One region of the Clostridium sp. AF32-12BH genome, then DNA from elsewhere that is predicted to be linked to it. Evidence: riboswitches for the same ligand, from Rfam matches in the RefSeq annotation. Region 1 holds a riboswitch; the other holds the start of a gene.
What was found. Region 1 has a riboswitch for cobalamin ahead of DWZ40_RS16810 (sirohydrochlorin cobaltochelatase). Riboswitches for the same ligand answer to the same signal wherever they lie in the genome.
Positions count from the first base shown of each region.

Region 2: it holds a riboswitch for cobalamin, as region 1 does, so the genes downstream of both, DWZ40_RS12255 (ABC transporter substrate-binding protein) here and DWZ40_RS16810 (sirohydrochlorin cobaltochelatase) in region 1, are expected to answer to the same signal.

Region 1 covers NZ_QUEH01000020.1:26,252-34,461, reverse strand. Annotated here, with positions in the region: gene DWZ40_RS16825 (iron ABC transporter permease) at 1-882, opposite strand, end outside; gene DWZ40_RS16820 (ABC transporter substrate-binding protein) at 1,017-2,306, opposite strand; gene DWZ40_RS16815 (hypothetical protein) at 2,326-3,315, opposite strand; gene DWZ40_RS16810 (sirohydrochlorin cobaltochelatase) at 3,510-4,541, opposite strand; cobalamin riboswitch at 4,742-4,961, opposite strand; gene DWZ40_RS16805 (MATE family efflux transporter) at 5,014-6,372, opposite strand; gene DWZ40_RS16800 (TetR/AcrR family transcriptional regulator) at 6,350-6,952, opposite strand; gene adhE (bifunctional acetaldehyde-CoA/alcohol dehydrogenase) at 7,149-8,210, opposite strand, start outside.
Region 2 covers NZ_QUEH01000011.1:101,418-109,627, forward strand. Annotated here, with positions in the region: gene DWZ40_RS12235 (AMP-binding protein) at 1-682, opposite strand, end outside; gene DWZ40_RS12240 (GNAT family N-acetyltransferase) at 835-1,407, opposite strand; gene DWZ40_RS12245 (ABC transporter ATP-binding protein) at 1,452-2,240, opposite strand; gene DWZ40_RS12250 (iron ABC transporter permease) at 2,237-3,304, opposite strand; gene DWZ40_RS12255 (ABC transporter substrate-binding protein) at 3,336-4,433, opposite strand; cobalamin riboswitch at 4,686-4,872, opposite strand; gene DWZ40_RS12260 (diguanylate cyclase) at 4,909-6,978, opposite strand; gene DWZ40_RS12265 (MerR family transcriptional regulator) at 7,366-8,196, shown strand.

The sequences.
Region 1 (8,210 bases):
CACCGCACCGCCCAGAAAGCAGCCGGGGATCACAACGATCGGCTTTGCCGTCCCAAACAACCGCTTCACGAGCTGCGGCACTGCGATTCCCACAAAGGATACCGGACCGGCAAAGGCTGTCACGCAGGCGGACAACACACTGGATAATAAAATCAGTTCCGCACGGAAACGCTTCACATTTACGCCAAGGCTTCTGGCATATTCTTCGCCGAGCTGATAGGCACTGATGGGCTTCGCCATACAAAAAGCAAGCACAAAGACCGGAAGCACCACAGCCGTGATCACCCTTACCTGATCCCAGGTCGTTCCAGAAAAGCTGCCCATAGACCAGTTGTGCAGGTTCACGATATTCGCGTCGTCCGCAAAGGTCACCACAAAATCCGTAATTGCCGAACAGATATAGCTGATCATGACACCGCATACGACTAACACCGACATCTGCCGGATCCGTTTTGCGATTACCAGCACAAAGCCCATGGAAAGCATGGAACCGGCAAAAGCTGCCACGATCATGATTGCTGAGCCCATAAAAAGTCCTTTTCCAAGAAACAGAATCATGACCAGTGCCACCACCAGCTTTGCCCCGGAAGAGATTCCAAGGACAAACGGTCCGGCGATTGGGTTTGAAAAAAAGGTCTGGAGCAGAAATCCGGACACGGAAAGCGCCCCGCCAAGCAGCGCCGCTGCAAGAAGTCTTGGCAGACGGATATCCCACAGGATGTGGAATGCTGTACTCTCTCGGTCTGTTCCGGACAAAATCGCCTGTATGTCCTGGAGAGAAAGAGAAACACTTCCCACGCGAAAGCTTGCCGCCGCAAGAACCGCCAGCAAAAATCCCAGCAGCAAAAATCCAAGTTGACAGCGCATGATCCGATTCTTCATAACGTTTTTCCTCTCATTCTTTCCAAACTGCAAGACAAACGCATTCCTGCACTTGCCTTTGCGCAGCTTTTTCCAGGACTATTTTCGTAATCACCCGCGTTTTCCCGCCTACGGCTGCACTGCAAAGCCTGCATTTACTGCAGCCGGTGCAGATAATGTAGTTCTCCATCCGCAGGATTTTCCTCTGCCAACACAGTGTGCAGATCCAGGATCATATTGCCAAGTCCCATCGTCTCCTGGAACATATTTTTTCCGGTACACCAGACATTGCCTTCTTTGACGGCCTTAAAATCTGCCAGAAGCGGGCTCTTCGCCAGAAGCTGATCGAGCGTCTCCAGTTCCCCGTCTATGGTACTGTTGTAGATCAGAATATCCGCATTCTTTGCTTCCGCATAAAAGGTTTCCATCTGCATGTTCATCGTGGAAAGCGCATTTTCCTCTTCCGATGCGGTCTGCGGCACATAACTTCCGCCCGCAAGCTCGATCATCTTTGCCACATAATCTCCCGGTTTTCTTACATTCACCGCACCATTTGATGTGATGTAGAAAAATGCTGCAGTTTTTCCGGTCGGCTGTTCAGACAGCACGCCGTCTAAGGCTTCCATATTTTCCCGGAAAAGCTGCTCTGCCTTTTCTTCCTCGTCAAACAGTACGCCGTACAGCCGGATCCATTCCATTCTTCCAAGTGGGTGCTCCTCATAGCTGGAACGCTCTACCAGTACCGGGATCTTCAGCTGTGTAAGCTGCTCTTTTACATCCGGCGTATGGTAGATCATGGTCGATTCCACCGCCAGGTCGCAGCCATCTGCCAGAATCTTTTCGTAATCCGGGGCACTGTATTTTCCTGCATAGGTGAGGGTTCCGGCTTTCATTGCCTCTTTTGCCGCTTCCACATACCACCCGGATTCTTTGGTGCCGGACAACGTGATCCGGTCCGTGCGTCCGATCGCCGCGATCAGATCCATCGCGGAGGTTGCCGCCAGATACACATGGTCTAACGGTTTCTGCAAAACAGTAATGGAATCCGGGACGCCTTCCGGCACCGGCATGGTTTCCGGTACGACCAGATACTTCCCGTCATCCTGAATCTGAATCAACTCATAACCGCCCTCGTAAGAATCCACGCTAAACTGCGTGGCATACAAAAGCTCCATGCTGCTTTCCGGCTGCATTTCACTCCAGACCGGTGCTGTCAAAGCTGCGTTTGTATCTGATGTTGCACCGGAAACTTCTGTGTCCGTGTTCGTCCCACCAGAAACTGCTGCACCTGTGCCCGATGATCCAGCTGGCACAGAATCAGCGCCTGATGATGAACCCGTTGCCGGTGTTCCGGCGCATCCCGGCATTCCTGCCAGACAAGCAATCAGCACTCCAACCGCCAGAAGCTTCCGCATCCGTTTTAATGCTTTCCTGTTTTTCATCATACGCCTTACGACCATCCCTTTATTTCACCTCAGCAATGGAAGCAGAATCAAACAGCAGAGTATAGTCAATCTCATGCGGCGTGCTCATCGCCGTGGTATCTGCTGCCACGGAAATCTTCCGGTCAAACACGGCAACCGGAATCTCAAATGCAGAATTTCCGCCCTGGTTTACCGGCAGGAATTTTTCTTCCCCAATCTTCATGTAATCATAGTTCGGACTGCTCCAACGTACCGTTGCAACTGCCTCTCCATCCTTAATTTCTAGCTTTGCCGGAGACTCCACCGTTACCTTTCCGGAACCGCCCTCCATGGACACCTTCACGGTGTAACTGCCGTCTGCAAGTCCCAGACTCTCTGCAGTCACCTGCTTACTTTCCAGATAGGCATCGTCTGGAAGGGAATCTGCACGAAATACCAGTACCCGGTCATACCACTTTTCTTTTTTCTTGCTGAATGCACTGCAGTCAATTTCTTTGTCAAGCGCCTCTACCGGCACCGTAAAATGATGGCTTCCATCCGACGCCTCTTCATACGGGATCATGTCCTCCTCAGAGACATTGACTGCCTCAGCGCCGGTTCCCATATAAAGCTTTAAGTAGCCGGTACCGCCCATCTTCATATCCGCTGTCATCGCGCCATCCTTTACGGTAAGCTCACATTCCTCGATCTGAAACATGGAAGAACTGGAATCCACGTCTACCGGATACACGCCATCCTTTAATTCCGAAGCCGGAACCGGGACCATGCCCTCTGTCCCTACCTGTTTCTCCGCGACCGTCTCATCCGCTGCTGCGACTGCGCTGTCCGCGGAGGATTCGTTCTGACCTTCGCTCTGATTTTCGTTCTGATCTACCGTTTTCTCCTGTGCACCATCCGCTGTTTCTCCTGTGACAACCGGCGCGCCGCCCTGTGCAGGCAAAGTCTCTGCCTGATTTTTTCCGCCGCAGCCTGCTGCCAGCATACCACTCAGGCAAACGACCGCCATAACGCCATAGATTTTCTTCTTCATAACAATGCTCCTTATTCTCTATAAACCAATTAGTGGAGGCACCGCTGGCGCCTTCTCGCTATGTAGTCTAATAAAAACGGGCGGCTGGAACTCCATCCTGCCACCCGTTTTCTCTATCTTCTGCTCGAATTTTACATCCAATGCCTCTTACCAGCAACATTTTGGCGATTTCCAAATGCTGCTGCAACACAATTTTATTTTAAGGTATCGATTGCAGCCTGAGCATGCTCGGTAAACAGCTTCTGGATCGGCTCTAACTCACCTAAGCCACGCAGAATACAGGTTACCTCATAACCCTCTTTCTCAAACTCCGTCTTCCAGGAACCATCCTCGTCGCCTGCCATATCGTTGTTTGCATGGTCACCGGCTACAATCATAAGCGGCTCAAGAACAACCTTCTTGTACTCGCCCTCTTTTACCTTTGCAATCACATCCTCCAGACTCGGCTCAGCCTCAACGGTACCTACATAGTAGTGCTCAAAGCCTTCATCTGCCAGCATCTGCTGCATCTTTGCGTAAACCGCATTGGAGTCAGCCTCAGTGCCGTGACCCATAAAGCAGATTGCGGTCTCGCCGTCATCGTACTCTGCGGTTGCGTCTGTGATTGCCTTGATGACTGCCTTAAAATCATCGTCGCTGGTCAGAAGCGGCTCGCCCACTGCTACCTGCTCAAATGCATCAGAATTCTGTGCGATCTCATCGACCAGATCATGGTACTCCAGACCATTCATCAGATGGGTCGGCTGGACAACCAGGGTCTTTACGTTATTGTCAATGGCACGCTTCAGTGCTTCGCCTACATTATCGATTGCTACGTTATCTCTGGACTTTACATGGTCAATGATGATCTGGCTGGTAAAGCCTCTTCTTACGGAATAATCCGGGAATGCTTCTTCCATTGCGTTCTCAATTGCGCCAATGGTCAGACGGCGGCTGTCGTTAAAACTGGTTCCAAAGCTGACAACCATTAACTCCTTCTCGCCGATTTCGTCCTGATTTCTTGTGTTATCCATAGATGCATCTCCGGTGTCGTAATTTTCTTCGTCTTCTGCCTCAGCCTCTGCAGTGGTTTCTTCCGCTGTGGTCTCAGCCTCGGTTGCTGCCTCGCTGGAAGTTTCTGCTGCTGTGGTTGCCTCGGTTTTCTCTGCCTTTCCTGCACAGCCTGCCATCATCGCAGCAGAAAGCGCAGTGACTGCAAATAATGCTGTCAGTGTTCTTTTTTTCATGTTCTTCTCCTTCTCTGAAATAACGTGGTATCATAAACCACCATTGCTGACACTATCGATTTTGGAATACCTGGAGAAGTCTCACGCATTCATGGCAGAACCGTCCCTGCCTGCGAATAGTAACAAAAAACTCTGCTTTTTGTGATCCGGAATAAGGATCTGCAGAATAACGGTACGACCAAGTCCTCGTGATCTGGAATTCTCCTGTACCAACAACCGGCAGGTTTCCTGGCTTGTCCATCCACGCACTGAAAAATCCCTTCCCAGTCTCCAAAAACCAGTGGGCAGCATACCATTTGGTATCCTTGTCATCCAGTGCTCCCTACTTACAGTGACGAGATCGCGCAGGTCTTCCACCTGCTTCCCTTTTACCCATTGTCTGTACATGCAGACTCCGGCACCGATTGTCCTAATTTCGATATGTATCCATAGTAGCATTCCCAACCGGAAAAAGCAACCCACACCACCTTTTTTACATGTCATTTGCCAGTTTTTTCAGATACGGGATCACCATAAGCGCCGCAGTCACCAACGATATTGTCTCTGCGACCGGAGTAGCCCATGCCACACCCTGAATGCCAAATAAAGCATTGAATAAGATCATAAACGGTACGTCTGCCGTTCCTTTTCTCAGCATGGAAAGGATAATCGGCTGTTTTTTCTTACCAGTTGCCTGAAAAACAGTCAAGACAAAAAATGTCATTGTCGTCATGGAACAGGCAGAGCAGATGATATGCAGAAAATTACAACCATACTCTACCGTTTCCCGGTCATTGATAAACATCCGGGTCACTAAAGCTGCATTGGTATAAAGTCCTGCCGCAATCACCAGTGACACGCCCAGGCTTAAAACAAATAATCTCTGAATTGCCTGAAGCATCCGTTTCCGGTTCCCGGAAGTAAAATTATATCCAATTAACGGCAAGGTTCCCTGCGTAATTCCCTGCGCCACGGCAAATGCCAGCATATTCACTTTCTTCGCAATGCCCATTCCCGCTACTGCCACATTCGAATATCCGGCAATGATATGATTTAAAACGGTATTGGAAACGGTTCCCATCATGGAAATCAGAAAGCTTGGCAAACCAACACTCAGGACCTCAGCCGGAATATGTTCCCCCAGTGTATACTTAGCTGGTGAAAACGTCAAGGTACTCGTCGAACGGATTTTCCAGATAAACCGCAGAAAATAAAGCAGAGCCATGCTATTGGAAAGCAGGGTTGCAATTGCAGCTCCTTTAATCTGAAGATGAAGCCCATAAATAAATAACGGATCCAGGACCATGTTTAAAATACCACCAAAAGCTACGCCAAAACTTGCCTGTCTGGAATAACCTTCGGCACGGATCAGATGGGCCAGTGCCGGATTCATAACGGTTGGAATCGCACCAAGTCCAATGGTCCAGAGCAGATACGATGATGCCATGTCAAACGTCTCTTCATTTGCGCCAAGAATTGGCATCAGTACCGGCCGTGAGAAAAGGATCAGAATACCATAAAGACCCGCACTGATCGCTGCTGTCCAGATGCAAAAAGCACTGCAGCGCGATGCTTTTTCCCGTTCATCTGCGCCTAAAAATCGCGAGATCAGACTGGAACCACCGACTCCAAACAGATTGGAAAGTGCCGTCATAAACATAAAAAGCGGCATGGCAAGAGTTGCAGCAGCTACCTGTTTTGGATCTCCAAGCTGCCCGATAAAAAATGTATCTGCCATGTTGTAAATGATCGTTATGATCTGACTGACTACCGTCGGCACTGCCAGGCTCAGAATCGCCTGCGTCACCGGCATACGCGCAAATAATTCCTCATCCTTTTTTGTTTTTGTCATGCTCAAACTCCCTCTTTTCTTCCTGTCTCAGGCTGTTAATGTAACACTGAACAGCAAAATGAAAACTCTTATCCACATCCATCGGATAATGAGAAAAGAAACCTGTATCCTCCTGCGAAACAAATCCATGTACGATTGCCCGAAATAGCCTTCGGTAATGGATGCTTTTTTCTTCGCTTAAATGAAAATCTTCTAGCATTTTCTTCAGCGGATCCGTAAAAAGTGTCGCTGCATCATCCAATACCCGATTATCTCTTGCTGCTGTATTCATGATCAGCCAGTACAGTTCCCGATGCTTCTTAGCAAAGCTGCGATACGCATCTGCCAAAAGCCGTACCGCATCTTCACCATGTTTCCCTTCTATTGTCTGCATCTCCGTTTCTTTTTGAAGACGCAACGCATAACGACATATCTCCGCAATCAGTCCATCCATACTTTCCACATGATTATAAAGAGATGCTGTTTTTATCCCCAAAAAATCAGCCAGCAATCGCATGGAAAACGTTTCCCTTCCCTCCTTCTCAATCAACTCTGCTGCTGCTTTTATCACGATTTCTGAATTCAATCCTTTTTGTGCCACTCAGATCCACCTTTCTGTTTCACATATATCCAGGAACTGGCTCCTGCTCAATAAAACTAATGGTATTAGTTTTATTGTAAGCGAATGCCATTCGTTTTGTCAACAGCAATCAAATATCATAATCCACTTCATCCTCTATTTGGAGAACAAAAAATGCCCCGGGATTCCATTCCGGGACATTTTTTTGTTCTATATCTTACTTTCCGTAGTAAGCTCTTAAGTACATCTCCTTGATCTCGCTCATCAGCGGGTATCTCGGGTTCGCACCGGTGCACTGATCATCGAATGCCTGCTCAACCATAGCATCCAGGGTATCTAAGAAGTACTTCTCATCCACACCATACTCTGCAATGGTTTTCTTCACACCAACAGCTGCCTTCAGCTCTTCAATCTTCTCGATGAGTTTCTTCACAGCTTCTTCGTCGGTCTTCGCCTGAATGCCTACGAAGCGTGCGCACTCTGCGTAGCGGGCCATGGTGTGCGGATACTGGTACTGGGAGAAGGTTCCCATCTTTCTCGGGCACTCAGCAGAGTTGAACTCTACAACCAGGGAAATTAACAGTGCGTTTGCAATGCCGTGCGGCAGGTGATGGAATGCGCCAAGCTTATGTGCCATGGAGTGGCAGACACCTAAGAATGCGTTTGCAAATGCCATACCAGCCATGCAGGAAGCGTCCGCCATCTTGCTTCTTGCCTCTACATTGCTGCCATCATTGTATGCAGTCGGCAGGTACTCAAAGACATTCTTCATAGCCTTCAAGGCCAGACCATCCGTATAGTCGGTTGCCATAACAGAAGCATATGCCTCCAGTGCATGGGTCAGAACATCCACACCAGATGCACTGGTTAAGCCCTTCGGCTGGCTCATCATGTTATCGGTATCTACGATCGCCATATTCGGCAGCAGCTGGTAATCTGCTAACGGATACTTCACGCCGGTCTCCTGATCGGTAATAACCGCGAACGGAGTTACCTCGGAACCGGTACCGGAAGAAGTCGGGATCGCTACGAAGTAAGCCTTCTCACCCATCTTCGGGAAGGTGTAAACACGTTTCCGGATATCGATGAAACGCATTGCCATGCCCTGGAAATCTACTTCCGGATGCTCGTACATTACCCACATGATCTTACCGGCATCCATTGCAGAACCACCGCCCAGTGCGATGATGACATCCGGCTGGAATGCGGTCATGGCCTTTGCGCCCTCGATTGCATTTGCCAGGGTCGGATCCGGCTGTACGTTGGAGAAGCACTGGTA
Region 2 (8,210 bases), on a different contig from region 1:
CATGGTGGATCGGCAGGACATTTAAATAGATTTCATTCTCTGGATGATTGGTGTCCGTGGTACAGAAGTTATTATCCATCAGGTTGCCGTTAGACAGCATCACGCCCTTCCCGCGCCCGGTCGTACCGGAAGTAAACAGGATCATGGCGCACTCCTCCGCCTTCGCATCTGACTCCACCTGTCTGCCTTCGTATGCCTTCAGGATCTTATCGGAACAGTTTACATGCTTGCCATGCTGCAGTGAAATATACTCCGTCACATTCGGGCAGACATCCTGCACCTGCTCCGTGATCGGATGAAAGTCCCAGTCATAAAACAGCACATCCACATCCGAACGGTTCAGACAATCCGCCAGCTTCTCCGCATTGAGCTGTACATCCAGCGGAATTCCCGTATCACCGCCGCTCATAACCCCAAGCAGCACCGCCAGATAATGGTGACTGCTGACACCGAGAATGCCGACCTTCAGCTTATGCCCCACCTCGGCCCGCTTCTCCCTGGTCCAGGCCGCGATCGCATCGCACTCCTTCGCAAACTGCTCGTAAGTAACACGGAAAACCTCTCCGTTTTCTTCATATTGTAAAAATACCCGGTCCTTATGCTCCGCTGCCGCATTGTGCACCAGCGCGTGGACCGTTCTTGTAGACTCGTAGGTGATCATACCATTCCTTTCATGGAGCAAATGTACTCCTGTGGATCCCACTTTCCGGGGTTGGACGCATCGACGATACATTTTCAAGATCCCGCAAATTAAAAATGAGACAGATTTTTAGTATCTGTCTCAAATATAGCACTGCACAGTTTTTGTGTAAACCTTTTGACCAGTTCGAATTTTTAAACGAAAGAGCCTGGCTCACACTTGTAAACACGCTGATAAAGACTTTTTTGAATCTGCTCGAATTCTTCCTGCGACACAGCCTTTCCGTATGTCATGATACGAAGCGGCACCGGAGATTTTCCCTTGGAAATCGGCGGCTGCATGTACGAATAATCATTAAAAACAAAACCATTGCGCTCATAAAAGCCAATACGTCTGCGTGCCAATTCGGCGTCTGGAAGTTCCACCTCCAGGCAAACCGGCTTTTTACTAAGTTTTACCAGTTCCTGAAGCATACCGGAGCCTGTCCCGCTGTTACGAAGCTTCGGATCTACTGCAAAATGTTCCACAAAGATAAACTCAACGAATTCCCACACTGCAAGAAAGCCGGCAGGCTTGTCTTTCAAAACACTATCAGAAACTTGTGATTCCAAGCTTTCCGATGAAATTGACATATAATAAATGCCATACTCCGGCTCTTCGAATAGAGCAAGCTGTTCTTCATATGGACGGTACTCATCATCAGGGAAGCTGGCTTCCATAATACGGTAAATTTCTGGAAATTGCGATAATACCATTCGCTGCAACATAGTAAATTCTCCTAAATCATTCCTATTTTGTAAAATTTCTGCTGTTACTTACAAGCTTTTTTCCTCACCCATCCCGGCAGATAATAAATCTGAATCTTCCCGGTCACATCATTTTTCGTAATCTGCGCTTCGATTCCAAAATACTTCCGGATGTTTTCCTGCGTCAGCACCGCTTCCGGTGTCCCACTGTCCACGATCTTTCCCTGATACAAAAACAGGATCCGGTCACAGTAAAGTGCTGCCAGATTTAAGTCATGAATCGAGGAAAAGACGGTGACATTCTGCCCGCGCAGAATATCCATGATCTGGTACTGGTAGCTGACATCGAGGTGGTTGGTCGGCTCATCCAGCACGATATAGCGGCTTTCTTGCATCAGTACACGGGCCAGCAGAACACGCTGTTTTTCCCCACCGGAAAGGCTTAAATATGAGCGGTTTTCATAGCCAGTCAGGCCGACTTCCCGCAGGCATTGTTCGCACAATTCCCGGTCTTTTGCGGTGTCACCTTCCAAAAATTTCTTGTGTGCGTAGCGGCCAAACATGACCATATCCCGCACGGTAAAGTCAAATTCCAGCTGGTTTTCCTGTGCCATGACAGCCAGTTCTCCCGCCATTTTCTTCGCAGAAAACTCTGTAATATCTTTGCCGTCTAAAAAGATCGTGCCGCCTTTTGGCTTATACGTACGGTAAATATGCTTTAACAGCGTGGACTTTCCGCAGCCGTTCGGTCCCACAAGTCCCACAAACTCTCCATCCCGGATTTCCAGGGAAATCTGCTTTAGGATCTGGTCATTTCCAATCTGGTAATCCAGATTTTTTACATATAAACTCATCGGCCCACACTTCCTTTCCGGATCAGATAGAGGAAGAACGGCGCACCGAAAAATGCCGCGATCACACCGATCGGCAGTTCTTCCGGCGCAATGATGACGCGGGAGATCAGGTCCGCGATCATGGCGAACAGTCCGCCTCCCAGGATCGATACCGGGATCAGCCGCTTATGCACGGAACCTACAAATCCGCGCATGATATGCGGCACGACCAAGCCTACAAATCCGATCACGCCGCTGACCGAAACGACCACGCCGGTGAGCACCGTGGAAGCCAGAATGATCAGCAGTTTGATGCGTCTGGTGTCAGCTCCCAATGTCTCTGCCACATCATCACCAAGCAGCAGCACATCCAACTCCCTGGAAACTAAAATGATAAGGATCATGGTCACAGCCGCCACGATAAAGACGTATTTTACCCGGCTCCAGGTAGCACCGCTTAAGGAACCCACCATCCAGTACAGCGCCATTTTTGTCTTGTCCGAACCGTTGTTGAATCCGTACACGATCAGGTTTGTGGTCGCGGAAAACAACGCAGAAGTGGCAATTCCGGCTAAAACCAGCTGCGTGGAGGTAATCCTGCCCTTCAGGGAGGCGATGCTCAAGGAAAGGCATATGGCCGCTGCCGCTCCCAGCGTTGCGCCAAAGATTACCGCATAGCCGCCCAGAAAGCTGAACCACCCCAAAATGATCACACTGACCGCACCGGCAGAAGCACCGGAGGAAATGCCCAGCACATACGGATCTGCCAACGGGTTCTTCGTCAGCGCCTGCATCAGCACACCGCAAAGCGATAATCCGGCTCCCACGATAAAGGCCATGATCACGCGCGGAAAGCGGATATTCCAGATGATATTTTCCGTTTTCTGCTCCCAGGTAACCGGAAACAGATCACTTCCCGATGCCTTATTTACGATGATCTTTAAGATTTCATCCGGCGACACATGGATGGCTCCAAGTGTCACGGAAATGGTTGTGACGAACGCGATCAGAAGCAGGACAATCAGGAGTGTTACGGCAAAACGGCCCGTTTTCCGTCCATTGTTTTTACTGATTTCTGATTTCATTTTCTGTTTTTTTCTCCTAAAACGGGGCCAATTAGAATTTGTCCGGATACAGCTGCTTTGCGATCTCTTTGACAGCCTCTGCAGAACCTGCAGAACCCTGCATATCACTGCAGCATGCAGAGTAGATCTTGCCCTCTTTGACAGCTCTTAAATCCTTGGTGAACTCGTTGGTCTCCAGGAAATTTTTCTTCTCAGAAATGTCTCCGGTGTAGTCCAGGATCAGGATCACATCCGGGTCGCGCTCTACAACTTCTTCCCAGGAAGGAGTTGCCCAGCCAGCCTCAATGTCATCAAAAATGGAGATTCCGCCAGCCAGTTTGATGATGTCGCCCGGCATACCCTGACATGCGGTAAACGGTGCATCCTCACCGGAATCATAAGCAAATACGGTAACCGGATTCTGGTAAACATCCTCACCGAGAGTATCTTTTACTTCCTGAAGGGTGTCCTTCATTGCCTGGATCTTCTCAGAAGCAACATCCTCTACCTGGAAGATTTTTCCTAAGGTCTCATAGTCCTTGTAAAGATCCTCAAAGGTTGCCTGATCGGAGCATACGTATGGGAAATACATGGCAATTCCGTTTGCATCACAGAACTCTTTTCCGAAGTTTTTATCAGAAAATACAGAGTCCCAGCCCATCAGGAAATCACAGCCGGTAGCTGCAAGCTCCTCTTTGGACAGATTGGAAATGCCCTTTCCTGCCTCCAGAAGCTGCGGCACCTTGTCTCTTGCCGGATACTGGGAAACCGTACTCCAGCAGCTTCCCTTCGTGTAACCAACCATCTGGTCTTCCAGTCCCAGATCAAAGAAGAAATCTGCCATCTGATCACCGGATGCCACAACAGCAGATAGCTTTTTGGTAAAGGTATATTCTACATTTTCACCCAGACCAGAACGCTGCAGGTTTAAGGTAATGGTAACCGGCTCGTAAGCTTCCTCTGCACCATCTGTCTTTGCCTCATCAGCTTTGGATTCTTCGGTTTCTGCCTGTTTCGATTCTTCAGTACTGCTCTCAGCAGCAGTCTCTGCCTTGGAAGCAGTATCTGCATTTTTTGCGCCGCAGCCAGCTACCAGGCCTGTCATCATGCAGGCAGCCATCGTGAATGTTACCAGTTTCTTGTTTCTCATAATTGTTTTCCTCCTGATGTTGAAAATGAGTAAAAATTAATTTTCTGTACACCCATGCAGGAATGTGATGCAAAAACATAACTTGCCCTATCGCAATGTCATATAAAAAAGAAAAAGCACCATTCAGCCTATCCAACGATAAACCGAATGATGCACCGTATTTTGCATCCAGGGGACACGTTTATTCCTGTTCACACATGCGTGTCAAACAGCAGACTTTCCCCTTGTTTCCCTTGCCATGTCATGGACCGTGACAGCAAAAGTGGAAAAAGCAGGTCTTCTGGCTTGCGCGGCAATGTTGTCCGATTTCTTCCCATAATGATACAGTGAAATGCAGACTGCCTTTTATGCGCTTACAGCGGCGGCACCGCACGGGACTTCCACCCGTTTCCCTTTTCACCGGTCCCAAACGACCGACACTGATTCCGCAGCATAGTTTACGACATACAGGCTGAAACTGTCAATACAAAACCTGTTATTTTCTACTTTTCCCTTTCAGTTCTTCTTCCACCTGGGTCAGGCACTGGATCAGCAATGGATTGAATGCCCCGCACTCCCCATTTTTGATCATTGCAATCGCAGTCTCATGGGAAAACGCCTGCTTGTAGCACCGTTCACTGGTGAGTGCATCGTAAACGTCAGCCATGGATACCAGCTGTGCACTGATCGGGATCTTATCTTCTTTCAGTCCATCCGGGTATCCGCTTCCATCCCATCGTTCATGGTGCCAACGGGCAATTTCATAGGCTGTCTGCAGCAGCGGTTCTTTCTCAAAGTTCTCCAGCTTCTGGAGCATCTCGGCTCCCATCATGCTGTGCGTTTTCATGATCTCAAACTCTTCCTTTGTCAGTCTTCCCTGCTTATTCAAGATTTTCTCATCCACTGCGATCTTGCCGATATCGTGCAGGGCAGAAGCCAGTGGAATATTTTCCTTTTCTTGCGACGTGAGCTTGTATTGATCCGTGATCGCAGTCAGACAATTTAACAGAAGCTCTGTGATTCTGCGGATGTTACGCACATGAGAGCCGCTTTCCCCATTTCGAAATTCCACGATCTGGCTCAACACCCCAACCAGCATGGACGTATTGTGCTCCTGCTTACGGATCTGCCTGGACACCAGCTGCACCAGACGCCGCTGCTTTTCATAGAGCTTGATGGTATTTGCCACACGGCGGTACACGATCCGCGCATCGAACGGGCGGTTCACATAATCAGAAGCTCCAAGCTCATAAGATTCACGGATCACCACCTCCGAGTCATCGCTGGAGATCATGATGACCGGAATATCTTCGATGATATGGTTTGCATTCATGGCTTTCAATACCCCAAACCCATCCAGTTTCGGCATATTGATATCCAAAAGTATCAGCGCGATCTGTTTTTGATTCTCATATAAGATTTTCAATCCTTCCTGACCGTCTTCTGCCTCCATGATCTGGTAATCGTCACTTAAGATTGCAGCAAGCAGCTCCCGGTTTAACTGGGAATCATCCACGATCAGGATCTTCTGGTGTTCCCGGCTGGAGGCAGCGCCATGTGCCAGACTCTGTTCCTCTTCGCTGCCCTCCACGATCACCTTGTTTTTATGACGCTTTGCCTGGTACATCAGGCGGTCTGCCCGGCAGACAACTGCTTCCATCGGCTCTGCAAGCGTCTGCATGGCACCTCCGATACTCATGGAAAGCTGAATATGCGCATACCCTGGAACACTGGCATGGTATACCTTTTCGCGTACCTGATCCAGCTTTGCCTGGAAGAAATGAGACGGAATCCCGACTAAAACCAGCAAAAATTCATCACCGCCATAGCGGATAAACATATCTCCCGTGCGGATGCAGGCGCGGACCGCTTTCGCCGCAGTTTCCAGGGCACGGTCTCCCGCCTGGTGACCATAGGTATCATTATAGATCTTAAAATCATCCAGATCCATCAATGCCACACCGGAAGGACCGGTAAAATCATGCACAACTTCTTCATAATAACGGCGGTTATAAGCACCGGTCAGCGCATCGAGGTACAGCTTGGTATTGTATACCTTTTCCACCTCCAGCAAAGCTTCCAGCTTCTGCGTTTTCTGCTCCAGCTGTGCTTTATATTGTTTTAAGCGGTGCTGCTCCGTGCGGTCCAGCACATAATTTACCCCCAGGATATCGCCCGTTTTCTCATCTTCAAACATCGCCAGATGATCCTCTGCCAGCATCGGCTCGTAGGTCGCCGTCCTCGTCCAATACGTGAAGGAAATATGGCGTTCCCCCTTTCGGTAACGCGCCAAAAGACTTTCCCGGTCCAGAACATCCAGAAAATCCTTTCGTCCTTCTTCCGGGATCGTCAGGGCCCACTGCGCCACGATCTCTGTAAAGCTGGAATTTTCCGGCATTCCAAGCTGTTTATTTAAGTCATAATTTACCCCGTCCACGACCTGATGCATGACACCTGGGATCAGGTTCTTCGTGAGGTTGATGCTGCAGTAACCATCTGCAATCGCAAAAACAGCTTCTTCCAAAAAACGGTTATTTAAGTCCATATGTTTCTCTTTTGTTTCCATGTTCTGATACACTTTCTATATTTAGGCGCAATATAATAGTATTATAACACAGCCTCAACATCCTACGCGATATGCTTGGCAGATTTATGGCGAAACTTGTCGATTTTGAGCATAACTATCCATAAAATTCCGTCCAAAAAGACCGGTGAAACTGGCTTTTTTCCAAGTTTCACCGGTCTTTCCATTCCTGTTTCTTCTATATAAATATTCCCAATTATTGTCAATTAGTTCTCTTTATTTTTATTCCGTATTGAAAAATTTTGTTTTATTACTTTTTCTCTTGACTCTATAATCATTGTAGTGTTTATAATAAAAAACGTGCAATACAAAATGCAGCAGCATATAAAACTCATCAAAAAAACTTTGCAGTACAGAAAGGTCCTGCCTATGGATAAAAAAAATTTGTTTTCAATCGGAGAAGTGTCGAAATTGTTTCATCTCAGTGTCAGCAGCCTGAGACATTATGAAACGATCGGTCTGCTCACACCGGAATACATTTCCCCAGATTCCGGCTACCGCTATTACGGTACCGAACAGTTTGAAATTCTCAATACCATACGCTATCTGAGAGCCCTGGATATGTCGCTGGCTGAGATCATTGATTTTTTGCAGAACCGGGATATTTCTTCCATCGAAGAGAAACTGCTTCATCAAAGGCAGATCGTTCTTGAAAAACAGGAAGCGTTAAAACGCATCGAACGAAAAATCGAGCATCGCCTGAACTGGCTTTTAGACGCACAAAGTGTCCCACTTGATACCATCTCCCTGATTCAGCTGCCAGCAAGCCGGATCGTATGGATCGATGATTCCCTAAAAACCGGCGAACCGCTCGATATGGAAACCAATTTGAAGAAGCTCGACGAATCCCAGTCCGAAGCACTGATCTTCCTTGGCAAAGTCGGAGTCGGCATTTCCTGCGAACATCTATTGAGTCATCAGATTACTTCGTACGATGGAATCTTCCTCATGCTGGAGCAGGAGGATCTCTATCGCGGCAGCACACTCACACTGCCGGAAACGCTGGCTGTGCGGATCCGCTTTCACGGGCAGCATACCGAAGCACCGCAAGAGTACCGGAAGCTGCTGGACTATATTTCCATGCACAAAATGCAGATTACCGGCTTTTCCCGCGAAATCACGCTGATCGACTACGGTGTCACAAACGACACGGACAAATTTGTAACCGAAATCTGCATTCCAATACAGTGCAATGCGTAATGACTGTTCACGAA